Regions from separate parts of the Pseudomonas sp. AN-B15 genome, predicted to be linked through region 2. Evidence: predicted binding sites of a transcription regulator. Region 2 holds the regulator's gene; each other region holds the start of a gene.
What was found. The regulator FliA, encoded in region 2, starts transcription of late flagellar genes. The targets are predictions, from matches to a motif close to CTAAAGTTTNNNNNNNNNNNGCCGNTAA.

Region 1 (7,206 bases), 3.0 Mb from region 2:
TGGACCGGTATTCCGGTGTCGAAAATGCTCGAAGGCGAGCGCGACAAGCTGATGAAGATGGAAAGCCTGTTGCACCAGCGCGTGATCGGTCAGGACGAAGCGGTGGTCGCGGTGGCCAACGCCGTACGGCGCTCGCGTGCCGGGCTGGCGGATCCGAATCGTCCGAGCGGTTCGTTCATGTTCCTCGGCCCGACCGGGGTCGGTAAAACCGAGCTGTGCAAGGCGCTGGCCGAATTCCTCTTCGACACGGAAGAGGCAATGGTGCGGATCGACATGTCCGAGTTCATGGAGAAACATTCCGTGGCGCGGCTGATCGGGGCGCCACCGGGCTATGTTGGCTATGAGGAGGGCGGTTACCTGACCGAAGCGGTACGCCGCAAACCTTACTCGGTGATCCTGCTGGATGAGGTCGAGAAGGCGCACCCGGACGTGTTCAACATCCTGCTGCAAGTGCTGGAGGATGGACGCCTGACCGACAGCCACGGACGTACGGTGGATTTCCGTAATACCGTGATTGTCATGACCTCGAACCTCGGCTCGTCGCAGATCCAGGAACTGGTCGGTGACCGTGAGGCGCAGCGTGCAGCGGTGATGGACGCGCTGACCAGTCACTTCCGTCCCGAGTTCATCAACCGGGTCGACGAAGTCGTGATCTTCGAGCCATTGGCGCGGGATCAGATCGCGGGCATTACCGAGATCCAGCTGGGCCGTCTGCGCAGTCGTCTGGCCGAGCGCGAGCTAAAGCTGGAACTGAGCCCGGAAGCGATGGACAAGCTGATTGCCGTGGGTTACGACCCGGTGTATGGCGCACGTCCGCTCAAACGTGCAATCCAGCGCTGGATCGAAAACCCGTTGGCGCAGTTGATCCTGTCGGGGCATTTCCTGCCGGGCGACACGGCAACCGGCAAGGTCGTGAGCGACGAAATCGTTTTCGACTGAGCGGTAAAGCCAATGAAATAAGGAAGGCCTCGCTTTGCGAGGCCTTTTTTTCGTTAGGCTGTTGAACTCTAAGGAAAAGGCTTGTAAAGTGCGCCCCGCAGTCAGTCACCCGCAGCATCTCAGCTCACTGAGCTGAAATCTGAAATAAGTTGCAAATCATTAACTTGAAAGCGATTTAGGGGGTTGACAGAGGTGTTCTAGGTTGTAGAATAGCGCGCCTCAGACACACGAACGCAGCGATGCGAACGGCGTCTAGGAGCTGTAAGTTTCACCGTTGTAAATTGAAATATGTAGTTCCGTGATAGCTCAGTCGGTAGAGCAAATGACTGTTAATCATTGGGTCCCAGGTTCGAGTCCTGGTCACGGAGCCAATTTCAAACCGGGGTATAGCGCAGTCCGGTAGCGCGCCTGCTTTGGGAGCAGGATGTCAGGAGTTCGAATCCCCTTACCCCGACCATTTTTGGGTCGTTAGCTCAGTTGGTAGAGCAGTTGGCTTTTAACCAATTGGTCGTAGGTTCGAATCCCACACGACCCACCATTTTTGAAACCAGGTAACACTGGGATCGAATCTTAAGATCAGAGGCCAAAAGCGCTGATCGAAGAAGGCGATCTTTGAAAGGTCGCCTTTTTTTTACCGGGGTATAGCGCAGTCCGGTAGCGCGCCTGCTTTGGGAGCAGGATGTCAGGAGTTCGAATCCCCTTACCCCGACCATATTAAAAATCCTCGTATCGAAAGATACGGGGATTTTTTTTGTCCTCGCGCCAGACAATTCCTTTCAAGTCATCGTACAACTTGCCGATAGCCCGCTAACGAGAGGGGCTGCCACTGTTCGCCCCTTCAATCTGGCCAATACAAGAATAAGGGCGTTCGTCATGTTGCTTCGTCAGTTGAATATTGCTCCACGTGCCGCGCTGGGTTTTGCCCTGATCGCGGTCCTGGTGGCGTTGCTCGGCGTATTTGCCTTGGGGCAGATGTCGAGCATCCGTGACAGTGAGGTCGCGGTCGAGAGCCGCTGGCTGCCGAGCATTCGCGGCGGTGACGAAATTCGCGAGCTGATGTTGCGGATTCGTACGATTTCCCTGCGCATGGCCCTTGATCAGGATCCGCAGAACATCGCGACTTACCGCAGCCAGATGGATACCCGCGACAAGGAGCTGAGCGAGAAGATCGCCGCCTACGACAAACTGGTCACCACGGCGGAAGGCCAGCAGCTTTATGACCAGTTCAAAAAGACCTTCGCTGCCTATCGCACCGGCATCGCGCAATCCTTCACCTTGGCCGATCAAGGCCAGCGTGACGAACTGACCAAATTGTTGCTGGTTGATATGAAAACCGTGGTCGACGGCTCCGGCAAGCAGCTCAATGACCTGGCGGATCTGTTCGCCAAACAGGTTGCTGCGGAGAGCCAGAAATCCGCTGACCACTACCAGACCTCGCGCACCATCGTCAGCCTGTTCATAGCGCTGGCGGCGCTGGCCACGGTGGCGCTGGCGATGTTGCTCACCCGCAGCATCGTCCGTCCGCTGAGCAGCGCCGTCAGCGCTGCCGAAAGCGTGGCCCGGGGCAACCTGACCCGGCCGATCGAAACCCACGGTAACGATGAAGTCAGCCGATTGCTCAAGGCGCTCGCGACCATGCAGCAAAACCTGCGGGAAACGCTGCAAGGCATCAGCGGTTCGGCCACGCAACTGGCGAGCGCTGCTGATGAACTCAACGCGGTGACGCTCGACAGCACACACGGCTTGCAGCAGCAGAACAACGAAATCGAACAGGCAGCGACGGCGGTCAATGAAATGACCACAGCCGTTGAAGAAGTCGCTCGCAATGCCGTGTCGACATCCGATGCCACCCGCCAATCCAGTGAGTCGGCGCAACTGGGGCAGGCGCGGGTCAGTGATACCGCATCGGCCATCAATGCGCTGGCCAGCGACGTGCAGCACACTGGCGAGTTGGTGCAATCGCTGGCCAACCAGTCACAGGACATCGGCAAAGTGCTGGATGTGATCCGTGCCATTGCCGAGCAGACCAACCTGCTTGCGCTCAACGCCGCCATCGAGGCGGCCCGCGCAGGGGAAAGTGGGCGAGGTTTTGCGGTGGTCGCCGACGAAGTGCGGGCGCTGGCCTATCGCACCCAGCAATCGACGCAGGAGATCGAGCAGATGGTGCAGGGCATGCGCAGTGGTTCAAGCCTGGCGCTGGATTCGATGCAGGCCAGCGCTGCACGGGCCACGACCACACTGGCGTTGGCCGAGCGCGCCGGGGAGGCGCTGGAAACCATCACCGCTTCGGTGCATGAGATCCATGAGCGTAATCTGGTGATCGCCAGTGCCGCCGAAGAGCAGGCGCAAGTCGCGCGGGAAGTGGATCGTAATCTGGTGAACATTCGCGACCTGTCGGTCCGTTCGGCGACGGGTGCCGATCAGACCCGTGCGTCGAGCCACGAACTGTCGCAACTGGCCAACGCGCTGCAAGGCATGGTGCGCCGCTTCCAGCTCTGATGAGCGGTGATCGATTGCAGGAATGAGCCTGCTGATTTTGTGAGCTGCACGAAACAATGTGGGAGCGTGGCTTGCCCGCGATAGCGGCGGATCAGTCGACATCATCGCCGACTGACTGACCGCTATCGCTGGCAAGCCAGCTCCCACACGTTTTGGTTCTAGTGCAGCTTCAGGCGTGGCTCGGTACCGCGACCGATCTTGCTGCCCAGCATCAGCATCGCCGTGCGGAACGGTCCGTACAGCGCCATCTGGTGCATGCGGTACAGCGACACGTAGAACATCCGCGCCAGCCAGCCTTCGAGCATCACGCTGCCGGTCAGGTTGCCCATCAAGTTACCCACAGCGGAAAAACGCGACAGCGAGATCAGCGAGCCGTAGTCGGTGTACTTGTACTCCGGCAGGGTTTTGCCCTCGATACGCAGCTTCAGCGACTTGGCCAGCAACGATGCCTGTTGGTGTGCGGCTTGTGCACGCGGCGGCACGTTGCGATCCGAACCCGGTTGCGGGCACGCGGCACAGTCACCGAAGGCGAAAATGTTTTCGTCGCGGGTGGTCTGCAACGTCGGCAGCACTTGCAGCTGATTGATGCGGTTGGTTTCCAGACCGTCGATGTCTTTGAGGAAACCCGGTGCGCGGATCCCGGCGGCCCAGACTTTCAGGCTGGCCTTGATCACGTTGCCATCGGCGGTGATCAGGCTGTCGGCGGTCACTTCGCTGACCGCCGCATTGGTCATGACATTGACCCCGAGTTTCTCCAGGGTCTTGTGCACCGGGCCGCTGATGCGTTCCGGCAGGGCTGGCAGCACTCGCGGGCCGGCTTCGATCAGGGTGATGTGCATGTTCTCCGGTTTGATCCGGTCCAGACCATAAGCCGCCAGTTCATGCGCCGCGTTGTGCAGTTCTGCCGCCAGCTCGACACCCGTGGCGCCGGCACCGACGATGGCCACGCTGATCTGCTCGACCACATCGGTCTGTCCGGCGTGCGCGCGCAGATAGTGGTTGAGCAACTGCTGGTGGAAACGCTCGGCCTGTTTGCGGGTGTCGAGGAACAGGCAGTGCTGCGCCGCGCCCTGGGTGCCGAAATCGTTGGTGGTGCTGCCGACGCTGATCACCAGCGAGTCGTAAGGCACTTCACGCGCCGGTACCAGTTCCACGCCGTTCTCGTCGTAGGTGGCGGCCAGCTGGATTTTCTTCTGCGCCCGATCAAGCCCGCTCATGCGCCCCAGCTGGAACTCGAAGTGGTTCCATTTCGCCTGGGCAACATAGTTGAGTTCGTCTTCGGAAGAGTTCAGCGATCCGGCGGCCACTTCGTGCAGCAGGGGTTTCCAGATGTGCGTCAGGTTCGCGTCGACCAGCATCACGCTGGCCGTGCCGCGCTTGCCCAGAGTCTTACCCAGACGGGTAGCCAGCTCCAGACCGCCGGCGCCGCCGCCGACAATGACAATACGATGGGACATAGGGATAACTCGCAAGGTTTTTAAAGGAAATCGGTGCGGTTACCCGAGCGAGCGCCAGGCAGCTCATAGCGTCAGGTAACTGATAAGTCGGCTCAGCAAGCCCAGACCAATGGTCACTGCCAGCACCAGCACCAGGAGCATCCACGGCCGGAAAGGCCGGCGCTCGACACGGTGTTGGGACAACTGCAGATACTCTTCGACATGCTTCTGGTCTTCGGGGTTCAGGCGGCTGGTCATAAAGGCCTCGTCAGGTAGACGTTGCTGAAGGTGGAGACGCTACAGCGGTTTTTATCCCGGGTTGAACGCAGCATAGCCACTGGCCGGAACCGGTTCGACCGAAACACCGTCGTCGAGGCGGATGATCCCGCTTTGTAACACCCGGGCGGTAATTCCGCCATGCCCGCGCACCGCTTGAAAGGTGCCGGGGCCGAGGTTGTTTTGCAGGCGCGCGCAGGGCTGACACCAGCCAGTGGTCTCGAATATTGCCTGACCGATGCGAAAGCGCCGACCCTTGAGACTAAACAGATTGATACCGCTGATGACCAGATTGCGCCGCAGGTCTTCAGGCTTGACCGGATGATCCTGTGACCGGCCCATCAACGCGCTGATCACGGCCAAGTGTTCGAACTGGATCAACGTCACCTGCCGCGCGTTGCGTACTCCCGGGCGGGCGTGATCGCCAGTCAGTCCGGCCTCCAGTCGTGCTTCCACCGCGTCGAGTTCGATCATTGGCCCGCGAGACTCGGGGCGCACGCCGATCCAGCGCACGCGCCCGGTCTGCGGGACGTCGGCAATCAACTGCTGCAGCGGCGTCACAGGCTGATCCCGACATCGAAGACGATGCTGCGACCGAGGTTGCTGCGCAGGAAATCCGGTGCATCAGGATGCGCGAACAGCACCCGGGCAAAAGTCGGCCCGACCAGCGACAGCGAGCGCCAGCCCTGACGCAGATACTCGGTGGGCGGTGGAAAGTGGCTGTTGAGGTCCAGCACTTCGCGCTTGAGGCTGGCGAAGGCGATGATGTCCAGTTCGCCCAGATCCATGCCGCGTTCCTTGTAGTTGTGCGCTTTTTTGCGCAAGGTCGGCGCCAGCCGCAGCAAGAATTCATTGGCCGGGATCCGCCGTGGCTTGGCTTCACGGCGCACCAGTTGGCTGAGGGAAAATGCACTGCGGCGGCGTTGCAGTTCGTCGCGCCATTCGTCGTTGAGCCGGCGGCCTTCGTCGAGTACGAAAAACACTTCGAAATTGGCATCGCGAAACAGCACGTCCGGCGGCTCGCCAGCAGGGGCAAACTCATCGGCGCGGTAGGGAATGTTCAAGCCTTGCAGCAGGCGCTGGCAGACCCAACGCTCACGCTCCCATTTGCGGGCATTGGACAGGAACGCGTTGGCTTGCTCGGCCGCGATGGTCAGCAGGCGTAAATAATCTGAGTCATCCATAAGCCCAAGCTTAGCGTTCAATTGCGACAAGCTGAAAGCACCACGCGGCAATGTGTGTCAGTGGGCGGTTGCAATGGGCGGTGTAGACTGAGGAAAACCGTCCATTAATGCCAAATCGAGGGGATGAACGTGAAATTTCGCTGGCTGCTGGTGTTGGCTGTGATTCCGCTGTGGGCCCAGGCGCTTGAAATCGGTGAGCGGCTGGCGCCCTGGACGTTGCTGGATCAATACGATCAGCCGTTCACCCTCGATAACCGCACCACGACGCTGCTGGTGGCGCGCGACATGGACGGCGCCAAGCTGATCAAGCAGGCGTTGAAAGACCAGCCAGAGGGCTATCTGGAGGCGCGCCACGCCGTGTTCGTCGCTGACATCCAGCGCATGCCGGCGCTGATCGCGAAGATGTTCGCGGTTCCGGCGATGCGTGACTACAGCTATCGGGTCATGCTTGATCGTGAAGGCAGGGTGGCGTCGCGTTATCCCGGCGCCGAAGGCTCGGTGCTGTGGCTGCAACTCAAGGATGGCCGACTGCTCGAGCAGCATGAGTACACCGACGCGGCCCAACTGCACGAGGCACTGGAGAAGGCCCGCCCATGATCGGCGCCGAGTTGCTGTCACCGCAAAGCCTGACGGTCGGCTGGCTGGTCTATTTGCCAGTGCTTATCTGGGCGATCTGTCGTGCGCCGTGGGTCGAGTTGTTCAGTGACAGTCGCCGTCAGCACCTGCTGTTCGGCACCGTGTTCGCCGTGTTTTTGCTGTGGATGGTGCGCAGGGATTTCGACACCGGGGTTTCTTATCACTTCATCGGCATGACCGCCGTGACACTTTTGCTGGACTGGCCGCTGGCGATTGTCGGCGGGCTGGTGGCGCAG
Region 2 (7,206 bases):
GCGGTGGCGGCAGGTCTGATGGCGGTCATGGGCCTTGTTCCGGGCATGCCGCATTTCTCGTTTCTGAGCATGGCCGCACTGGCCGCCGGTGGCGCGTACCTGTTCTGGAAAAAGCAGAACGTCGCCAAAGTGCAGGCGCTGCAGGAAGTTCAGCGTCAGCAGGAACTGCTGCCGTCGCCGGCCCGCGCCATGGAGACCAAGGAGCTGGGCTGGGATGACGTGACGCCGATCGACATGATCGGCCTGGAAGTCGGCTATCGCCTGATCCCGCTGGTGGATCGCAATCAGGGCGGGCAGTTGCTGGCGCGGATCAAGGGCGTGCGCAAGAAGCTCTCGCAGGACCTGGGCTTCCTGATGCCGACCGTGCACATCCGTGACAACCTCGATCTGGCGCCGAGTGCCTATCGCCTGACCCTGATGGGCGTGATCCTGGCCGAAGCCGAGATCTACCCGGATCGAGAACTGGCGATCAACCCGGGGCAGGTCTACGGCACGCTCAACGGCATTACCGCCAAAGATCCGGCTTTCGGCCTGGAGGCGGTGTGGATCGAAGTCAGCCAGCGCGCGCAGGCGCAATCGCTCGGTTACACCGTGGTCGACGCCAGTACCGTGGTCGCAACCCACTTGAACCAGATTCTGTACAAACACTCCAGTGAGCTGATCGGCCACGAAGAAGTGCAGCAACTCATGCAATTGCTGGCCAAAAGCTCGCCGAAACTGGCTGAAGAGCTGGTGCCGGGTGTGGTGTCGCTGTCGCAATTGCTCAAAGTGCTACAGGCATTGCTGGCCGAACACGTGCCGGTACGCGACATCCGCAGCATTGCCGAAGCCATCGCCAACAACGCCGCCAAGAGTCAAGATACCGCCGCTTTGGTGGCCGCCGTACGCGTCGGCGTATCCCGCGCCATCGTCCAAAGCATTGTAGGCACTGACTCCGAGCTGCCTGTGATCACCTTGGAACCAAGGTTGGAACAAATATTGCTCAATAGTCTGCAGAAGGCAGGACAAGGCTCGGAAGAGGGCGTTCTGCTGGAGCCAAGCATGGCCGAGAAGCTGCAGCGTTCGCTCATCGAAGCGGCGCAGCGCCAGGAAATGCAAGGTCAACCGGTGATCCTGTTGGTAGCAGGCCCGATCCGCGCGATGCTCTCGCGTTTCGGTCGCCTCGCCGTCCCGGGGCTGCACGTGCTGGCCTACCAGGAAATTCCGGACAACAAGCAAGTGACCATCGTTGCGACAGTAGGGCCCAACGGCTGAGGTAGTGGTTTATGCAAGTTAAGCGTTTTTTCGCCGCCGATATGCGTCAGGCCATGAAGCTGGTTCGTGATGAGCTGGGCGCTGATGCCGCCATCATTGGCAACCGCCGCATTGCCGGCGGCGTCGAGCTGACGGCGGCGCTGGATTACAAGTTGTCGGCGCTGGCGCCACGGGTTCCGAACATGGAACTCGAGGACGAACTGCGCAAGACCCAGTCGCGCATCGTCACCGCTCAGGCCGAACTGAGCCTGCGTGGCGAAGCCGATGGCAATAGCAATCGCCAGATCTTTGCCGGGCTGCCGTTGACGGCCGGCCTGCCACTGACCGCTGCCGAGCCGTTGAGCGAACCGACCTACGCCGCCCCGGCGCGTCCGGCGCCGGCACCTGCACCGGCATCGGCGGGTGTCGATCCGCGTGCGCTGGATTCGATGCGTTTCGAATTGAACAGTCTGCGTGAGCTGATGGAAGTACAGCTCGGCACCCTGGCCTGGAACCAGCTGCAAGGCAGCCGTCCGGCACAGGCCAATCTGTATCGCCGCCTGCAGCGCATCGGTCTGTCCGGGCCGTTGTCGCGCGACCTGCTGGCGATGATCACTGACATCGAAGAACCGCGTCAGGCCTGGCGCATGTTGCTCGCGCACCTGGCGCGGATGATTGCCGTACCGGAAGTCGAGCCGCTGGAAGAGGGTGGAGTGATTGCCATGGTCGGCCCGGCCGGCATGGGCAAGACCACCACCCTGGCCAAACTGGCTGCGCGCTACGTGCTCAAGTACGGCGCGCAGAATGTCGCGCTGGTCAGCATGGACAGCTTCCGCATCGGTGCGCAGGAACAACTCAAGACCCTGGGGCGGATTCTCAACGTGCCGGTGACCCACGTCGACCCGGGCCAGTCGCTGGTGCAGGCGCTGGATCCATTGCTGCGCAAGCGCGTGGTGCTGATCGATACCGCCGGCCTGCAGGCCAGCGATCCGGCGCTGCGCATGCAGCTGGAAAGTCTGGCCGGGCGTGGCATCCGTTCAAAAAATTATCTGGTGCTGGCAACCACCAGCCAGAAACAGGTTCTAACCGCCGCTTATCACAGTTACAAGCGTTGCGGGCTTGCCGGCTGCATCCTGACTAAACTGGATGAGACGGCCAGCCTTGGCGAAGTGTTGAGCCTGGCGATCAGTCATGAACTGCCGGTCGCGTACCTGACCGATGGCCCACGGATTCCGGATGATCTGCATCTGCCGCGCCGTCATCAGCTGGTCAGCCGCGCCGTCAGCGTGCAAATGCAGGAAGAACCCAGCGAAGAAGCCATGGCTGACATGTTCGCTGATATCTACCACAGCCCGACCAAGCAGGTTGGCTGAGGTAATGAACAGTTTTTGTACCTACATCGATGGTCTGCCATGCATTGTTCCGGTTGTGAACGCGCAGCCAGTAATGTGGCCTCCGTCTATGCAAGACAAGGTAAAGAAATAACATGGGCAGCATGCATCCCGTACAGGTGATCGCGGTGACCGGCGGCAAAGGTGGCGTCGGCAAGACTAACGTGTCAGTGAACTTGTCTCTGGCGCTGGCAGAGCTTGGCCGTCGGGTCATGCTGCTGGACGCCGACCTGGGGCTGGCGAACGTCGACGTTCTGCTGGGGCTGACCCCCAAACGCACGCTGGCCGATGTCATCGAAGGCCGCTGCGAACTGCGCGACGTGCTGTTGCAGGGCCCCGGCGGGATCCGCATCGTGCCGGCCGCTTCCGGCACCCAAAGCATGGTGCACCTGAGCCCGGCGCAACATGCCGGTCTGATTCAGGCGTTCAGCGACATCGGCGACAATCTCGATGTACTGGTGATCGACACCGCTGCGGGCATTGGTGACTCGGTAGTCAGTTTCGTGCGCGCGGCGCAGGAAGTGTTGCTGGTGGTCTGCGACGAGCCGACCTCGATCACCGACGCCTACGCGCTGATCAAACTGCTCAATCGCGACTACGGCATGAACCGCTTCCGCGTCCTCGCCAACATGGCGCAGAGCCCGCAGGAAGGGCGCAATCTGTTCGCCAAGTTGACCAAGGTCACGGATCGCTTTCTCGACGTCGCCTTACAATACGTCGGCGCGGTGCCGTACGACGAAAGCGTGCGCAAGGCCGTGCAGAAGCAGCGAGCAGTCTATGAAGCCTTTCCGCGTTCCAAGTGCGCGCTGGCGTTCAAGGCGATCGCGCAGAAGGTCGATACCTGGCCGCTGCCTGCCAACCCGCGTGGGCACCTTGAGTTTTTCGTCGAGCGCCTCGTGCAGCAAACGGCAGGGCCAGTGTTATGACCGCCAGCGGTATGAACTACTACAAGAAATCGGCACGTGACGCGCAGTACGAGTTGATCGAGCGTTACGCGCCACTGGTCAAGCGCATTGCCTATCACTTGCTGGCGCGCTTGCCGGCGAGTGTGCAGGTCGAAGACCTGATTCAGGCCGGGATGATCGGCCTGCTCGAAGTCTCGACCAAATATGACGCCAGCAAAGGCGCCAGTTTCGAAACGTACGCGGGCATCCGGATCCGCGGCGCGATGCTCGATGAAGTGCGCAAAGGGGATTGGGCACCTCGCTCGGTTCACCGCAACACCCGTATGGTCAGCGACGCAATTCGCTCAATTGAAGCTAAAACCGGCCGTGATGCTAAAGATCACGAGGTTGCGGCCGAACTCCAATTGAGTCTCGATGATTACTACGGGATTTTGAATGACACCCTGGGCAGCCGGCTGTTCAGTTTCGACGACCTGCTGCAGGACGGCGAACACGAAGGGCTGCACGAGGATGGCGCCAGTGCTCATCTTGAGCCGTCACGCGATCTGGAAGATGAACGCTTCCAGGCTGCGCTGGCGGACGCGATTGCCAATTTGCCGGAGCGTGAGCGACTGGTGTTGGCGCTGTACTACGACGAAGAACTGAACCTCAAGGAAATCGGTGAAGTCCTTGGCGTCAGTGAATCGCGGGTCAGCCAGTTACACAGCCAGTGCGCGGCCCGTTTGCGGGGGCGTTTGGGGGAGTGGCGAGCGCGCTGAAGGCAGTGTGGGGACACTGCGAACGAGGCTGGTGCGGTGATGAACGGCACCGGTCTTGCTCTGTTGTGCTCCAGACAGTCATCGAGTGCTTTGCCGGATTGATTGAAATGGCGCGTCCAGGTGCTGGGCGCGTTTAAGACTGCTTGGAGGTCGAATTGGACAAGAACATGAAAATCCTCATCGTTGATGACTTCTCAACGATGCGGCGGATCATCAAGAACCTGCTGCGTGATCTGGGGTTCACCAACACCGTCGAGGCCGACGATGGCACCACTGCCATTCCGGTGCTCAACAGCGGAAGCATCGACTTTCTGGTAACGGACTGGAACATGCCGGGCATGACCGGTATCGACCTGCTGCGCCACGTGCGTGCCGATGAAAAACTCAAGCACCTGCCCGTGCTGATGGTGACTGCCGAAGCCAAGCGCGAGCAGATCATCGAAGCGGCCCAGGCCGGCGTCAACGGCTACGTGGTCAAACCTTTCACGGCTCAGGCGCTGAAAGAAAAAATCGAGAAGATTTTCGAACGCATCGGCTGATGAACGCGCGGGGGAGCTATGGAGCATAACGAATCTTCACAGGGCGATTTCGAATCGACCCTGAAAAAACACGCGGTCGAACTGGTCGAGAGCCTTGAAAAAGGCAGGTTCGGCGACGCTGTGCAACTGATCCATGAGCTCAATCAGACCCGTGACCGTGGCCTGTATCAGGAAGTGGGCAAGCTCACACGCGAACTGCACAGTGCGATCGTCAACTTCCAGATCGATCCGCACATGCCGCAGGCCGAGGAAGTGTCGCAAATCACCGACGCCACCGAACGCCTGGGCTATGTGGTCAAGCTGACCGAAGCCGCGGCCAACCGCACCATGGATCTGGTGGAAAGCGCGACCCCGGTGGTCAATGGCCTGGCTGAAGAAGCCCAGGCGCTGAGCACCGATTGGGGCCGCTTCATGCGTCGTGAAGTCGGGGCTGAAGAGTTCCGCGAACTGGCGCGCCGGGTCGACGGTTTTCTGTCACGCAGCAGCACGGACAACCGTGCGGTGTCGAGCAACCTGAACGACATCCTGCTGGCTCAGGATTACCAGGACCTCACCGGTCAAGTGATCAAGCGTGTGACCCAGCTGGTCACCGAAGTCGAAAGCAATTTGCTCAAACTCGTCCTCATGGCCAGTCAGGTTGACCGCTTTGCGGGCATCGAACACGACCGTGCCGCGATGCTTGCAGAAAAAGATCCACAAAAACATCTCTCGCAGGGTGAAGGTCCGCAGATTCATGCCGATAAACGAGAAGACGTTGTGTCCGGTCAGGACGATGTGGACGATTTGTTATCCAGCCTCGGATTCTAGAGTTTTGGAATTTTAGGTTTTTTGGGTTTTTAGACCTGTAGGAGCACCCCATTAATGAGCTTCGGCGCCGATGAAGAGATCCTTCAGGATTTCCTGGTTGAGGCCGGCGAGATTCTTGAGCAACTGTCCGAGCAACTGGTCGAGCTGGAAAGCCGCCCGGATGACGCAGATCTGCTCAACGCAATTTTTCGCGGTTTCCACACTGTAAAAGGGGGCGCCGGCTTCCTTCAGCTCAACGAGCTGGTGGAGTGCTGTCACATCGCCGAAAACGTGTTCGACATCCTGCGCAAGGGTGAACGTCGCGTTGATGCAGAACTGATGGACGTGGTGCTTGAAGCATTGGACGCGGTGAACAGCATGTTCAGCGAAGTCCGTGAACGTGCACCGATCACGGCCGCCACTCCGGAACTGCTGGCCGCGCTGGCGCGTCTGGCCGAACCGCAATCGGCCGACGAAGCCCCGGCTTCGCCGGTGGCCGAGATGATCGAAGAGCTGGTCGTCGAAGGCGATTCGAACGATTCGGGCGACATCACCGATAACGAATTTGAACAGCTGCTGGATTCGCTGAACGCCGTCAAGGCCGAAGCCGAAGCCCCGGCCGCTGCTGCGCCTGCGCCGGCTGCCGATGCGGCCGCCAGCGATGAAATCACCGACGCCGAATTCGAGTCGTTGCTCGATCAACTGCACGGCAAAGGCCAGTTCGCGCCAGACGCCGTCGCACCGACTGCGGCTGCTCCAGCGGCACCGGCGGCGGGTGACAGCTCGGACATCACCGACGACGAATTTGAAGCACTGCTCGATCAGTTGCACGGCAAGGGCAACTTCGCCGTCGAAGCACTGGAATCGGCTATTGCTGCGGCACCGGCGGCGCCTGCCGCACCGGCGGCCGCCGCTGCCGGCAGCGATCTGATCAGCGATCACGAGTTCGAATCGCTGCTCGACGAATTGCACGGCAAAGGCAAGTTCACTGACGTTGGCGCCGCTGCTGCGGGCACCGCGTCGACCGTGGCTGCGCCTGCCGCCAAGGCTGCCGCTCCGGCTGCTGCGCCAAAAGCGGCACCCAAGCCTGAACCGAAAGCCGAAACGCCGAAACCGGCTGCCGCTGCTGCACCGGCTCCGGCCCGTGCGCCCGCTGCACCGCCGCCGGAAAAACCGGCCAGCGAAGCCGAGACCACCGTGCGGGTCGATACCGCGCGTCTCGACGAAATCATGAACATGGTCGGCGAACTGGTGCTGGTGCGTAACCGCCTGGTGCGCCTGGGTCTCAACAGCGGCGACGAAGCGATGTCCAAGGCCGTGTCGAACCTCGACGTGGTCACGGCGGACTTGCAGACCGCGGTGATGAAGACCCGGATGCAGCCGATCAAGAAGGTCTTCGGGCGCTTCCCGCGTCTGGTTCGTGACCTGGCGCGTCAGCTCAAGAAAGAGATCAACCTGGAACTGGTGGGTGAAGAAACCGACCTCGACAAAAACCTTGTCGAGGCCTTGGCCGACCCGCTGGTCCACTTGGTGCGCAACGCGGTCGACCATGGCATTGAGTCGCCGGAAGAACGCGAAGCTTCGGGCAAGGCCC
Region 3 (7,206 bases), 2.6 Mb from region 2:
GTGATGATCACGAACGGACTGTTCTTGTCTTTCAACGCCCCGGAACCGGTCGCCATTGCCAGATCAAGGATCGGAATGGTCGCCCCCCGGATATTCGCCACCCCGCACACGACAGGACTGGACTTGGGCATCAACGTCAGCGACGGGCATTGCAGCACTTCCCGCACCTTGAACACGTTGATGCCGTAGAGCTGCTGACCGTCGAGACGGAACAACAACAGCTCCAGGCGATTCTGCCCTACCAGTTGCGTGCGCTGGTTCACCGAATCCATTACACCAGCCATGCCCAGACTCCTACACCAACGCCAAGTGTTGTTGCGACGCACATTCATTGCTAAACGGCACGGCGCTTGCTTTTTAACTCGTATGAACGCTCAAACGACATTTTTTCGACGCCTGACCTCCCGCACCCGCAAAGCGCTGTGCGCGACGTCTGCCGTCTGCTTGTTTTTCGCTGGCAGCCCTGCCGGTGCTGATACGGTTACCTTGCCTGACATGCTTATCGGCGTCACTCAGGGCTTTCTTGAGTTCACCGTAGAAGACTATCTGGCAACCAGTCAAACGGAAGGCCGCTACGAAATCGAGGTCAACCAGCTCGACCCGCGTATGCGCATGCCTATGTGCGACAAGGAATTGACAGCGTCGCTGGAGAGTCCTGCACGTCCGCTGGGCCGGGTTACGGTCAAGGTCCGGTGCGAAGGAAGCTCGCCGTGGACGGTGTTCGTGCCCGCTCAAGTCCGCCTGTTTCGCGAGATTGTCACCACCACCCGACCGCTCAAGCGCGCCGCGATTATCGAACCGCAAGACGTGACCTTGCGTGAACGCGACATCAGCCAAGTCAATCAGGGTTTTCTGACGTCGGTGGATGAAGCCATCGGGCAGAAATTAACCCGACCAACGGTAGCCGATCAGGTGATTACCCTGGTGCATCTGGAACAGGCGGAAGTGGTGCGCAAGGGCGATCAGGTGGTCATCATCGCCCGCAGCGGCACACTCGCCGTGCGCATGCCCGGTGAAGCCCTGGCCAATGGCGGTTTGAAAGAACAGATCCGGGTAAAAAACCTCAATTCCAACCGGGTAATCAAGGCGCAGGTCATCGCGCCGGGCCAAGTGGAAGTCGCCATGTAAAACGCTCGAGCAGAAAACTGGCGCCAGCCCCGACGCTTCCCTAAACTGTGCCGCAGCAGGACACGCTTCGGCACATGCAGCTCATTGCAAAGTGAGCCTAAAGTTTTCCAGGGAATGGCCGAGAACATGGCAAGCGTCCAAATTCCCAGAGGTTTTTAACATGGTCATCGATTTCAGCCGTTTGAACAGCTCCTCGTCACTTACGGGCAGTACGCGTACCAGCAACGCCAAGGAAACCGCCGAAACCGGCACCTCCGCGCCGCTGAATACCCAGGCCGAAACGGCCGGTACCGCAAAAAGCGGGGAATCGGTACACCTCAGCAATGAGGCTCAACAGTTGCAGAAGGTCACTGACAAGCTGCGCGATCAGCCTGCCGTCGACAAAGCCCGCGTGGCCGAGTTGAAAGCAGCGATTGCCGATGGCAGCTACAAGGTCGACAGCAACCGTGTAGCCAGCAAACTGCTCAACTTCGAAGCCCAGCGCTAGGCTTTTGCCGGCGCCAGGCTTTTGGACGCTTAGAACCCAAGGCCAGCCATGCACGACACTAATTTATTGCAACTGATCACCGACGACTTTGCTCCAGCTCAACAATTGCTGGAGTTGCTGCAAACCGAGTCCCTCGCTTTGCACGGTCGCGACATGCCTCTGCTCGAAGATATTCTGGCGCGCAAACAGGCATTGATCATTCTGCTTGAACAGCATGGCCGCAAGCGCAGCGAAATCCTTGCCAGCCTCAACCTGCCGCTCGACCGTCAGGGCCTGGAGCAACTGGCCAGCCAGTCGAGCATTGGCGACCAGTTGCTGTCCCAAAGCGATGTGCTGACCGACCTGATTGCCCAGTGCCAGGCGGCCAACGTCAAGAACGGCCAGTCGATCCAGATCCAGCAGGCCGCTACGGCCAATCAGCTGAAAATCCTCACCGGGGGCGAACCGCCAGCGCTGTATGACGCCTCGGGCACTTTCGCCAAACCCACCAAGCCGCGTACGCTCAGCCAGGCGTGAGCCATTCGATGTGCCTGCACTATCAACCCGCGAAACATGCTGGCAAAATGCTGGCTAGTCGTAGTCAAATTTTGTCTGGAGATTGAGAAAACGTGCCAAACGCCCTAAGCGCGGATGATACTCCGCAGCCACCAAAGGTGCTGACCACGCCCCTGGAAATCTCCAGCAACCTGCGCCAGCTGCAAGAAAGCCACGATCCGCTGATCATCACCTTCCATGAGCGCAGCCAGCGCTTCCAGAGCTACCTGATCAAGGTTGACCGGGAAACCGCGACGATTGCCTTGGACGAAATGATCCCGCGTGATGGCGAGCGTTTTCTGCAGGCGGGCGAACCGTTCAAGGTCGAAGGCTTCCACGAAGGTGTGCGCATCGCCTGGGAATGCACCGGCACGCTGAACATCGAAGAATCCGACGGTGACCGCTTCTATACCGGTCAACTGCCAACCGAAGTGGTCTACCACCAGCGCCGCAATGCCTTTCGTGCCGCGTTGAAGCTGACCGATCTGGTCAGCGTCGAACTTGGCGGCGAAAAACTCAAGGCGCCGATCAACGGCAAACTGCTGGATATTTCCGCCACCGGTTGCAAACTGCGCTTTGAAGGCGACATCACCGACCGCCTGCAACTGGGTCAGGTCTATGACCGCATGATCGCCACCCCACTGTTCGGCAATCAACCGATCTCGGTCGAGCTGCGCTATCTGCACTTCGAAGAAAAGCTCAACATCACCTTCGCCGGCTTGCGCTTCCACAACATCAGTGGCCAGGCGGCGCGCAACGTCGAGCGCTTCGTCTATCAGTTGCAGCGTGAAGCACGCCGGTTCGATAAAGACGATCTGTGATTCGCACAGGCAAATAGAAAGGGCAGTCCCTGGCGGGACTGCCCTTTTTTATTTCTACTGTCCCGTCCTGGACTGGAGATAACTGTGGCGAGGGGATTTATCCCCGATGGGTTGCGCAGCAGCCCCAGACCGGACGCCTCGATTCCACTGCCACTCCGCACTGAATGGCTTTAGGGCCGCTTCGCAGCCCATCGGGGATAAATCCCCTCACCACAATAAAGCGTCACTCTTTGAACATTGTTGCCATCACCCGATTCAGGGTCTGGCCCCACTGATGTCCGGTGTCGGTTTATCGCCCTCATCAGCCGGATCAGGTTCGGCCACTGCTTCAGGCTGCACTTCGGGCTCCGGCTCCGGCGTAACCGTGGTCTGCATCTGCTCCTGCACCACCTGCTCATCCACTCGCGGATCGAGCGCGGCCACCAGCGGCGAGCTGGACATGCTGTCAGGCATCGCCACGTGATGCAGCGGTGCGTCGTCGACCTGATGCAGATTGGTCACCGCTTTCGGGCGGATGCGCCACACCAGCACCAACGCAAAGAAGCTGAAAAACGCGTAAAGGCTCTGGCTGCCGAACAGCTTCATCAGCACGCCCGCCAGCAGCGGACCGATACTCGCACCGACCCCGTAGGTCACCAGCAGCATCGCCGTCAGCGACACCCGGCGATCGCCCTCGACATGGTCGTTGGAGAACGCCACCGCCAGCGGATACAGGCAGAACTGCACCAGCGAACAAAGGAAGCCGACCACGAACAGCACCTCAAGCGGCACCTGCGGCAAAATCGCCAACGGCAACGCCGCCACCGCGAGGAATCCGGCAAAACAACGAATCAGCAGCGCTCGGTCATAACGGTCGGACAACCAGCCCAACGGCCACTGCACCAGCAGTCCGGCAAAAATGCAGCTACCCATGAACAGACCGACCTGCTCGGTCGACAGCCCCTGCTGCGACGCATACAACGGCGCCAGACCGTAGAACGAGCCGATGATCAGGCCAGCGCCGAGCACCGTGCTCAACGACTGCGGCACGCGCTTGATAAAGAAGCGCGGCTCCATCGGTGCCGGATGCAGCGGCGCCGGGTGGATCCGTCGAGTCAGCGCCACCGGCACCAGACACAAGGCAAAACACAGCGCGACCAGCATCAGCAGTTCCAGGCCGAGGCCCGGGTGCATGACCAGAATCAGCTGACCCAGCACCAGTCCCAGATACGAAGCGATCATATAACCGCTGAACACCAACCCGCGCTGGTTGGCGTCGGCCTGCTCGTTAAGCCAGCTCTCGATCACCATGTATTGGCACATCATGCCCAGACCGACGATGGTCCGCAGCACCAGCCATGCCGGCAGCCAGTCGACCAGACCATGCCCGAGCACCGCCGCGCCGACGATCCCGGCACACGCCGAATAAGCCCGAATGTGTCCGACGCGGGCGATCAAGCGGTGACCGATCTTGCCGCCCAATACCAGACCAAAGTAGTTGGCTGCCATCAGCGCACCCACCCACAGTCCATCGACATGGTCAGCGGCCAGGCGCAATGCCAGGTAAGTAGAAAGAAGGCCCGAGCCGATCAACATCATCAGCGAGGCGAAGTACAGCGCTCGAAAGGATTTCCAGATTTGGCGCATCGGCGTTCCGAGCGGCTCCTTGCAGTAAGTATCGGGCTATCCAAACGATAGCCCGATGGCGACGGTTCGTCAGGCCTGGGCTGCTAGAACACGCCGTTCCCAGGGAGTGATTTCATCAAAGAAGCTGGTCAACTCCATGGTCTTCGAAGCGATGTAGCCTTCGATGAACTCCTGTCCGAACAGTTCCCTGGCCAATTGGCTACGTTTCAGACGCTCGAGCGCGGCATGCAAGGTACACGGCAGCGAAAGATTGTCCGGCACTTCGAATTCACCCTGAATCGCCGCGCTCGGCTCCAGCTCATGCTCGATCCCATGCAAGCCGGCGGCCAGACTCGCGGCAATCGCCAGATACGGGTTGGCATCGGCGCCAGGCAAACGGTTTTCCACGCGTCGAGCTACTGGCGAACTGGCCGGAATACGCAGTCCTGCCGCACGGTTATCATGGGACCAGCAGGCATTGTTCGGCGACGCATAGGGGTGGCACAGACGCTGATAGGAGTTCACGTTCGGCGCAAACAGCGCAGTGAAATCGGCCATGCCCGCCTGCTGTCCGCCGATGAAGTGGCGGAACATCGCCGTCGGCTGGCCATTCTCGTCGCTGAACACGTTGTTGCCGGTGGCGATCTCGACGACGCTCTGGTGAATGTGCATCGAACTGCCCGGTGTGTGCGCCAGCGGCTTGGCCATGCACACCACGCTCAGACCATGCTTGAGCGCGACTTCCTTGAGCAGGTGCTTGAACAGGAAGGTCTGGTCGGCCAGCAACAGCGGGTCACCGTGCAGCAGATTGATTTCGAACTGGCTGACGCCCATTTCATGCATGAAGGTATCGCGCGGCAGACCGAGAGCCGCCATGCATTTATAGACTTCGCTGAAGAAAGGCCGCAGACCGTTATTGGAACTGACGCTGAACGCCGACTGCCCATCCTCGCGGCGTCCATCAAGACCTACCGGCGGACGGAACGGCTGGGCCGGATCGGTGTTCGGCGCGAAGACAAAGAATTCCAGCTCGGTCGCCACCACCGGCGCCAAGCCATGTGCGGCGTAACGGGCGATCACTTTCTTCAGTTGGCCACGGGTCGACAGGTTGGAGCTTTCGCCGCTCAATTCGTCGGCATCGCAGATGGCCAGGGCGCGCGGTTCGTCGCTCCATGGCAGGGGATGGATCATGCTCGGCTCGGCGACCAGTGCCAGGTCACCGTCATCGCTGCCGTAAAACCGCGCCGGCGGATAACCGCCCATGATGCATTGCAGCAGCACACCCCGCGCCATCTGCAAACGCCGCCCTTCGAGGAAACCCTCGGCGGTCATCACCTTGCCGCGCGGCACGCCGTTCAAATCCGGCGTGACACATTCAATCTCATCAATGCCGGTCAGTCGCTGCGCGAGTGAACGCTGGCCATCGGTTGTCATGACGCAATCCTTGTTATTGTGCGAGCCGCGAACGGCGACCCGTACAAAATAGGCTCCGGCTGTTCGGAATATCAAGCAGCGTCAAACAAAAAAGGCCACCACTGAATTTCCGTGTAGGAGCTGCCGCAGGCTGCGATCTTTTAATCTTAAAAAAGTCAAAAGATCGCAGCCTGCGGCAGCTCCTACACGGGGCATGCCTTCAGGGCAGGTAGAGGCTGAAGACCCCGCCACCCAATGGCCCGCCATTGCGAATTTCGGTGTGCCCGACCACGCCGTTGCGCTGATGCAACGCAGCAATGCGGTTGGCGAAATACAGACCCAGACCCGTGCTGCCGCTGCCGTGATTGATGCCCTGCACGTAATCCGCCTGACGCTCGAGCATCTCGACCGGGTAACCGTCGCCGTCATCGTTGATGCTCAACACCAGTTGCCCGGCTTCGTCGCTGACGGTAATCAGCAGCGACTCGCGGGCATAACGAATGGCGTTGTTGATGCAGTTGCCCAGCACCGACGCAACCAACTCACGATCGAAGAAACCCAGCGGGCTCAGCGGATCGACTTCATAGGTAGCAATGATCCCGCGACTGGCAAACACCTCCTGGTGCGCGGCCAGTTGCGCCTCGATGAAATCATCCAGCTCGTGATACGCCGGTTGCAGCGGCAACTGGTTGACGCCGAGCTTGTACAGCCCAAGCAACTGCACCAGCATGCCGTTGAGGTGGGCAAACTCGAAGTCGATCACGCCCTGCTCCGCGCTTTGCCGCTGAGCCTCAGGTAAACGCGCCAGCCACTGGCTATGGGCCTGCGTCAGCATCGCCAGCGAGTTCTTCATGTCGTGAACGGTGGAGGCGATCACCGTGGAAAAATCCAGCGCCTGCTCGTCTTGGTTCATTCGCCAAACGCCTTGCTTTTCAGCTTCTGATAACGCGCATAGCGCGCGTCGGTGTCGGGCATCAGGCCGACCATTTTCAGGCAGGCCCGACATTCTTCCAGCTCCGCCGACGGCACACTGGTGTCGGTGCCATGCAGCAGCGACTGGGCCATGTTCAGCGCGATACTGATGTTCTTCGGTTGCATCTTCAGCGCCTTGCGGAACACCTCGCGGGCCTCCACCAGGTTGCCGGTCTTGTACACACGTACGCCCTGCCGGTTGAGGTCGGCAGCGGCGTTGCTCGAACTGAGGATGGTCGGGTCGTC
Region 4 (7,206 bases), 1.3 Mb from region 2:
ACGCCAGTCGCAGCGCCTCAGATCCTGAAACTGCCCACCAGCTGCTTCAACCGCGCCGCCTGCTGCTCCAGATCCGAACACGCACGCAAGGTTGCCTGCAAGTTCTCCACACCTTCCTGGTTCAGCGTGTTGATCTCGTTGATGTCGACGTTGATCGACTCGACCACAGCCGTCTGTTCCTCAGTCGCGGTAGCCACCGACTGGTTCATCCCGTCGATCTCGCCGATGCGCTGGGTCACGCTGCCCAGGCGTTCGCCGGCCTGGTTGGCGATGCCGACGCTGCTTTCGCTCTCGCGCTGGCTCTCGGTCATGATGCTCACCGCCTGACGCGCGCCGACTTGCAGCTCTTCGATCATCTTCTGCACTTGCTGCGCCGAATCCTGAGTGCGGTGCGCGAGGTTGCGCACTTCGTCAGCGACCACGGCGAAACCACGGCCGGCCTCACCGGCGCGGGCCGCTTCGATCGCGGCGTTGAGCGCCAGCAGGTTGGTCTGCTGCGAGATGCTGGTGATCACTTCCAGAATCTGGCCGATGTTCACCGTGTTGCTATTGAGGGTTTCGATGTTGCCGCAGGAGTCGCTGATTTTTGCCGACAACTGCTGCATCGCGTGAATGGTTTTATCCACAGCCTGCTGACCGTCGACCGCCAGGTTGCGCGCATCGCTGGAGTGCTGCGAGGCGAGAGCGGCGTTCTGGGCGATTTCCTGGGCGGCAGCGCCGAGCTGGTTGATCGCCGCGGCCACGCTGTTGGTGCGGCTGGCTTGCTGGTCGGAGTTGTACATCGACGAGTTAGAGGCCGCGACCACACGCAGGGCGACTTCGTTGACTTGCCCGGTGGCCGACGACACTTCGCGGATCGAGGTATGAATACGCTCGACGAAGCGGTTGAACGACAGGCCCAGCGCGCCGAACTCGTCGTGGCCGTGGATCACCAGCCGCTTGGTCAGGTCGCCTTCGCCTTCAGCGATGTCGTGCATGGCACGGCCCATGGTCAGCAGCGGTTGCATCAGCACGCGGATCAGCATGCCGAGCAGGGCGATGATGATCACCACGGCAATGACCATGGCGATCAGCGCCGAGGTGCGGAATTCGCTGAGCATCGACAACGCGGTGTCCTTGTCCAGCACCAGCGCCACGTACCAGTCAGCCGATGGCACGCCGTTGACGCGGGTGAACGAAATCAGTTGGGTCTTGCCGTCGAATTCGACTTCTTTCAGGCCCGGGCTGACTTTCGGCGCACCGTTCGGATAAGCCTCGGCAAGGGTTTTCAGCACCAGTTTGCTGTCCGGGTGAATCAGGATCTTGCCATCGGCGCTGACGATGAACGCATGGCCGTGGCCACCGAAGTTGAGCGAGTTGATGATCGCGCTGACGCTGGTCAGGTCGATATCCGCGCCGGCCACACCGATCATCTGGCCTTGACGCTGCACCGGGGTGGCGACGGTGATCACCAGTTTGCCCGACGAAGCGGCGATGTAGGGTTCGGTGACGATGGTCTGCTGCGCACTGTTGGCGGCCTTGTACCAGCCACGGGCGCGCGGGTCGTAATCCGGCGCACGGTTACCGGCGGGAACCGAGAACATCACGCCGTCAGCGCCGCCGAAATAGCTGAGCTGGAAATTGCCGGTGTAGGCGGGCAGGTCGATGATGCGCTTGAGGCTGGCCGGGGCGCTGCCGTCGGCGGCGACCTGCTGCGACAGCGATTGCAGCAACTGGATGCGGCTCTCCAGCCAGGTCTGGATGTTGCTGGTCGTCAGACTCCCCAACTCCTGCATCGAGGCTTCGGTGCTGCTGCTCAGGGCTTCGCGTTGTCGATAGTCGTTGAACAAAATGAAACAGGCGAACGCAACGGCCACCACGAGGGCGGCAGCCAACAAGATCTTGTGGCTGAATTTCATGTTTCTGGTCATCGAATGAACTACCGCGAAGGGGCTGGTCGAGAAAGGGCGGCAATTTGCCACACTCGGGGGCTTTGCGCTGCTCTTATTTCGACCGCGGTGCGCCAAAGATTAGGCGTCTTTGGTGAAATGCGACGAAATGCTCAATAGCCGCAGAAAGTGTCTGATTTGCCGATAAATGCCAGACGAGCGGAGCGATAAATAGCCATTTCTGAAGGGAACCAGATGAGGGTTTTCTCTTCTAAGCTTCTGGTTGGCACCATGCCATCCCCCTTCCGCTCCAGGAGTTACTTCATGTCGCTGCGATCTATCGCCCTTCTGACTTTTTGCGTGCTGTTGGCCGCGTGCAGCAAGGTCAATCAGGAAAACTATTCCAAGCTTTCGGCCGGCATGGCCAAGGCCGAGGTTGAGACGCTGCTCGGCAAACCCACCGACTGTTCGGGTGCGCTCGGCATGTCCAGTTGCACCTGGGGCGACAAAAACAGCTTTATCAGCGTGCAGTACGCCGGTGACAAAGTGCTGATGTTTTCCGGCCAAGGCCTGAAGTAAACCGGGGCCAAGCGCCCACGGGAGAAAAATAATGAAGCGGTTATTGTTCGTCCTTTTTGCCGGCCTGGTACTGGCCGGCTGCGCCACTCACGGTGAAGATCCGCTGGCGCCCAAGACGGCTCACAGTGTCAACCTCAAGCGTTATCAGGGTACTTGGTACGAACTGGCGCGACTGCCGATGTATTTCCAGCGCAACTGCGCGCAATCCGAAGCCCATTATTCGCTCAGGCCGGACGGCAGCGTCGACGTGCTCAATCGTTGCCTGACCGCCGACTGGCAATGGGAAGAAGCCAAAGGCAAGGCTTATCCACAGGTGCCGGGCAAGACCGACAAGTTGTGGGTCGAATTCGATACCTGGTTCTCGCGTTTGATTCCGGGTGTGGCGAAAGGCGAATACTGGGTGTTGTACGTCAGCGACGACTACAAGACCGCTATCGTCGGCGACCCGAGCCGCAAGTACATGTGGTTGCTGTCCCGCACGCCGACCGTCAACGGTGTGGTGCGTGAGGAGTTGCTGAGCAAGGCGCGTCAGCAGGGTTACGACACCACGCGACTGATCTGGCGGGCGTCGGATCGGCAGATGGCGAAGACTTCGAATTAAAGACCACCACCAATCAAATGTGGGAGCGAGCCTGCTCGCGAAGAGGGTGTGTCAGTTAACGAAAATGTTGCTGATACACCGCTTTCGCGAGCAGGCTCGCTCCCACATTTTTGTTTTGTGTCAGCCTAAAAGTTCGCGCAGAACCTGGGTGAAAGCACGTGCACTTTCCTCTTCGCCTGCATGCCGGCCATCGCGCACCACCCACTGGCCATTGACCAATACATCGCGCACCTGTCGGTCACCGCCAGCGAACAACCAGCGATTCAAAATCCCGTCACCACTGGCCGTGGCCAGATACGGATCATTGCCATCGAGCACGATCCAGTCGGCACGCTTGCCGACTTCCAGCGCGCCAATCGGCTGCCCCAACGCCTGCGCCCCGCCGTCCAGCGCCGCGTCATACAACGTGCGCCCGACCATCGGCTGATCCGCGCCATACAAACGGTTGCGCCGCTGGTCGCGCAGACGCTGGCCGTACTCCAGCCATCGCAACTCCTCGACCACGCTGAGCGACACATGGCTGTCGGAACCGATGCCCATGCGCCCGCCCTGGGCGAGGAAATCCACCGCCGGGAAAATCCCGTCGCCGAGGTTGGCTTCGGTGGTCAGGCACAGGCCGGCGATTGCGCGACTCTTGGCCATCAGCGTGACTTCCTCGGGATTGGCGTGGGTCGCGTGAACCAGGCACCAGCGCTGATCGACTTCGGTGTTTTCATAGAGCCATTGCAGCGGCCGGCGACCGCTCCAGCTCAGGCAGTCATCGACTTCCTTCTGCTGCTCGGCAATGTGAATGTGCACCGGGCACTGTTTGTCGCTGGCCGCCAGCACTTCGCTGATCTGTTGCGGGGTGACCGCGCGCAACGAGTGGAAGCACAGCCCCAGCGATTGCGCTTTTTGCTGAGCCAGCAGCGGCTGCAGGCGCGCTTGCAGGTTCAGATAGTTTTCGGTGCTGTTGATAAAGCGGCGCTGCCCGTCATTGGGCGTTTGGCCGCCGAATCCGGAATGGCTGTAAAGCACCGGCAACAGGGTCAGACCGATGCCGCTGTCGCTCGCTGCCTGGCTGATGCGCAGTGCCAGCTCGGCCGGATCGGCATACGGCTGACCGTTGTTGTCGTGGTGCACGTAGTGGAATTCAGCAACCGAGGTGTAACCGGCCTTGAGCATTTCGATGTACAGCTGACGGGCAATCACGCCGAGTTGCTCCGGGCTGATTTTTCCGACCAGCCGATACATCAGGTCACGCCAGGTCCAAAAGCTGTCGTTGGGATTGCCAGCCACTTCGGCCAGTCCCGCCATCGCGCGCTGGAAGGCGTGGGAGTGCAGATTGGGCATGCCCGGCAGCAGCGGACCGCTCAGCCGCTCGGCGCCATCTGCGGTGGAATCGGCCTGGATTCGGGTCAGCATGCCATCGGCACTGACTTCGAGACGTACATGGTTGGCCCATCCGTTAGGCAGCAGCGCGCGTTCGGCAAAGAAGGCGGACATGGTTCAGCACCCCATCGTGTGTTATTTGTATATACATATACAGACGTTTGCCTGCCCGGTAAACTCCGGCAAGCTAGCAACCTTCATCCAATGAACAGGGATCAACCGTGCCGACTCCGCCTCCAGTCTCCCCGTTGGCCGCGAACCTGGGCGACAGTCCGGCGCCTTTGTACGCTCGCGTCAAACAGATGATCACCCAGCAGATCGACAGCGGTAACTGGCCACCGCACTACCGCGTGCCGTCGGAAAGCGAACTGGTCAGCCAGCTCGGTTTCAGCCGCATGACCATCAACCGCGCGCTGCGCGAAATGACCGCCGACGGCCTGCTGGTGCGCATGCAAGGTGTCGGCACGTTTGTCGCCGAACCGAAGAGCCAGTCTGCGCTGTTCGAAGTGCACAACATCGCCGACGAAATTGCTTCCCGTGGGCATCGCCACACCTGTCAGGTGATCACCCTCGAAGAAGAGGCCGCCGGCTCCGAGCGCGCGTTGGCGCTGGACATGCGCGAAGGGCAGAAGGTCTTCCATTCGCTGATCGTGCATTACGAAAACGACATTCCGGTGCAAATCGAAGACCGTTTCGTCAACGCGCTGGTCGCTCCGGAATACCTCAAGCAGGATTTCACTCTGCAAACCCCGTACGCCTATCTCAACCAAGTCGCGCCGTTGACTGAAGGCGAGCACGTGGTCGAAGCGATCCTCGCCGAGCCGTCCGAGTGCAAGTTGTTGCAGATCGAAAAAGGCGAGCCGTGCCTGTTGATCCGTCGTCGTACGTGGTCGGGCCGTCAGCCGGTGACCGCCGCGCGTTTGATTCACCCAGGTTCCCGTCATCGTCTGGAAGGACGCTTTCATAAATGAGCAGTGAAGTGAAAGTTTTACGCGCCGAAGGTTACCCGCGCATGCCGTGGAAAAACGGCGGCGGCAGCACCGAAGAGATCACCCGTGATGCGGGTGCTGGCCTGGATGGTTTTGGCTGGCGTCTGTCGATTGCCGACATTGCCGAGTCGGGCGGTTTCTCGACCTTTGCCGGTTACCAGCGAGTGATCACCGTGTTGCAGGGTGACGGCATGACCTTGTGCGTCGATGGTGATGACACGCGTCCATTGTTACCGCTGGACCCGTTTGCGTTCAGCGGCGAAAGCCAAGTGTCCTGCACCTTGCTCGGCGGCGCGATACGCGACTTCAACCTGATTTACGCACCGCAGCGTTACCAGGCGCGGTTGCAGTGGCTGGACGGTGAACAGCGGTTTTTCAGCTCGGCCTCGACGGTGCTGTTGTTCAGTGTCAGCGAGCTGCTGCAAGTGCGGGTCGGTGACAGCACTGCGCAACTGGCCCGACATGATTGCCTGCAGCTGGACGGTAACACCGGTCTGGTTGAAGTCGCGGTCAATGCCGCGTGCTGCGTGATCGAGCTGACGTCGCGCTGATCCAACTCTGGTAACACTCCTGTGGTGAGGGGATTTATCCCCGATGGCGGCGCAGCAGACCTTTTGGGACCGCTACGCGCTCCATCGGGGATAAATCCCCTCACTACAATTGCATTTCAATTCCTGTTTCCCTCAGCGCACCAACTTGTTACCGAACGCCCCAGCGTGGCGCAAAACCACGGGTTCGTAACGATCCCCCGCGACCTCAATTCTCCCCCGCAAAAAATTTCATTCGCGCCACAACCCTTGTTTCAAGCGCCCTGTAGCCCTGTTCGCGATTTTTCTTGAACGGCTCTTGAGTGAGTTGGCCGCTTGATTGCATATGCTTGTATGTACAAGTAAAGACGTATGCGTATAAGTCCGCAGCGTCCACTGATTCGCTTGTCGCGCATTGAGGCGCGCAGGCTGCTTGCCCACTGCCAGGGTTGGTTTGAATTGATCGCTGAGGAGTCTTTTTCGTGACTGACACAAAACCTACTAAATACCGTGACGTCGAGATCCGCGCTGCACGCGGCAACAAGCTGACCGCCAAGAGCTGGCTGACCGAAGCGCCGCTGCGCATGCTGATGAACAACCTCGACCCGGAAGTGGCCGAGAACCCGAAAGAGCTGGTGGTTTACGGTGGTATCGGTCGCGCCGCGCGTAACTGGGAGTGCTACGACAAGATCGTCGAAAGCCTGACCAATCTGAACGACGACGAAACCCTGCTGGTGCAATCCGGCAAACCGGTCGGCGTGTTCAAGACTCACAGCAACGCCCCGCGCGTATTGATCGCCAACTCCAACCTGGTGCCGCACTGGGCGAGCTGGGAACACTTCAACGAACTCGACGCCAAAGGCCTGGCCATGTACGGCCAGATGACCGCCGGCAGCTGGATCTACATCGGCAGCCAGGGCATCGTTCAGGGCACCTACGAAACCTTCGTCGAAGCCGGTCGCCAGCACTACAACGACAACCTCAAAGGCAAGTGGGTCCTGACCGCGGGTCTGGGCGGCATGGGCGGTGCTCAGCCGCTGGCTGCAACTCTGGCTGGCGCCTGCTCGCTGAACATCGAATGCCAGCAGGTGAGCATCGATTTCCGCCTGAAAAGCCGCTATGTCGACGAGCAAGCCAAAGACCTCGACGACGCCCTGGCGCGCATCGCCAAATACACCGCCGAAGGCAAAGCGATCTCCATCGCCCTGCTGGGTAACGCCGCAGAAATCCTCCCGGAACTGGTCAAGCGCGGCGTGCGTCCGGACATGGTC

Region 1: a site for FliA is predicted at 1,715-1,742, ahead of GTQ41_RS22900 (methyl-accepting chemotaxis protein). Genes of this name have one in related genera too.
Region 3: a site for FliA is predicted at 1,226-1,253, ahead of flgM (flagellar biosynthesis anti-sigma factor FlgM). Genes of this name have one in related genera too.
Region 4: a site for FliA is predicted at 1,986-2,013, ahead of GTQ41_RS01885 (methyl-accepting chemotaxis protein). Genes of this name have one in related genera too.

The regions. Positions count from the first base shown of each region.
Region 1 covers NZ_CP049737.1:5,060,508-5,067,713, reverse strand. Annotated here, with positions in the region: gene clpB (ATP-dependent chaperone ClpB) at 1-939, shown strand, start outside; tRNA gene GTQ41_RS22920 (tRNA-Asn) at 1,235-1,310, shown strand; tRNA gene GTQ41_RS22915 (tRNA-Pro) at 1,320-1,396, shown strand; tRNA gene GTQ41_RS22910 (tRNA-Lys) at 1,402-1,477, shown strand; tRNA gene GTQ41_RS22905 (tRNA-Pro) at 1,575-1,651, shown strand; gene GTQ41_RS22900 (methyl-accepting chemotaxis protein) at 1,813-3,438, shown strand; gene GTQ41_RS22895 (NAD(P)/FAD-dependent oxidoreductase) at 3,597-4,895, opposite strand; gene GTQ41_RS22890 (DUF3094 family protein) at 4,959-5,132, opposite strand; gene GTQ41_RS22885 (MOSC domain-containing protein) at 5,184-5,711, opposite strand; gene GTQ41_RS22880 (DUF1780 domain-containing protein) at 5,708-6,334, opposite strand; gene GTQ41_RS22875 (hypothetical protein) at 6,464-6,931, shown strand; gene GTQ41_RS22870 (energy-coupling factor ABC transporter permease) at 6,928-7,206, shown strand, end outside.
Region 2 covers NZ_CP049737.1:1,760,362-1,767,567, forward strand. Annotated here, with positions in the region: gene flhA (flagellar biosynthesis protein FlhA) at 1-1,254, shown strand, start outside; gene flhF (flagellar biosynthesis protein FlhF) at 1,266-2,606, shown strand; gene fleN (flagellar synthesis regulator FleN) at 2,720-3,550, shown strand; gene fliA (RNA polymerase sigma factor FliA) at 3,547-4,287, shown strand; gene GTQ41_RS08120 (chemotaxis response regulator CheY) at 4,455-4,826, shown strand; gene GTQ41_RS08125 (protein phosphatase CheZ) at 4,845-5,633, shown strand; gene GTQ41_RS08130 (chemotaxis protein CheA) at 5,688-7,206, shown strand, end outside.
Region 3 covers NZ_CP049737.1:4,395,823-4,403,028, forward strand. Annotated here, with positions in the region: gene GTQ41_RS19860 (chemotaxis protein CheV) at 1-284, opposite strand, end outside; gene flgA (flagellar basal body P-ring formation chaperone FlgA) at 367-1,128, shown strand; gene flgM (flagellar biosynthesis anti-sigma factor FlgM) at 1,289-1,615, shown strand; gene GTQ41_RS19875 (flagella synthesis protein FlgN) at 1,664-2,131, shown strand; gene GTQ41_RS19880 (flagellar brake protein) at 2,224-2,970, shown strand; gene GTQ41_RS19885 (MFS transporter) at 3,226-4,596, opposite strand; gene GTQ41_RS19890 (glutamine synthetase family protein) at 4,666-5,907, opposite strand; gene GTQ41_RS19895 (sensor histidine kinase KdpD) at 6,209-6,901, opposite strand; gene GTQ41_RS19900 (tetratricopeptide repeat-containing response regulator) at 6,898-7,206, opposite strand, start outside.
Region 4 covers NZ_CP049737.1:416,911-424,116, forward strand. Annotated here, with positions in the region: gene GTQ41_RS01885 (methyl-accepting chemotaxis protein) at 18-1,910, opposite strand; gene GTQ41_RS01890 (hypothetical protein) at 2,193-2,447, shown strand; gene GTQ41_RS01895 (lipocalin family protein) at 2,479-3,048, shown strand; gene GTQ41_RS01900 (formimidoylglutamate deiminase) at 3,169-4,533, opposite strand; gene hutC (histidine utilization repressor) at 4,722-5,390, shown strand; gene GTQ41_RS01910 (HutD family protein) at 5,387-5,959, shown strand; gene hutU (urocanate hydratase) at 6,418-7,206, shown strand, end outside.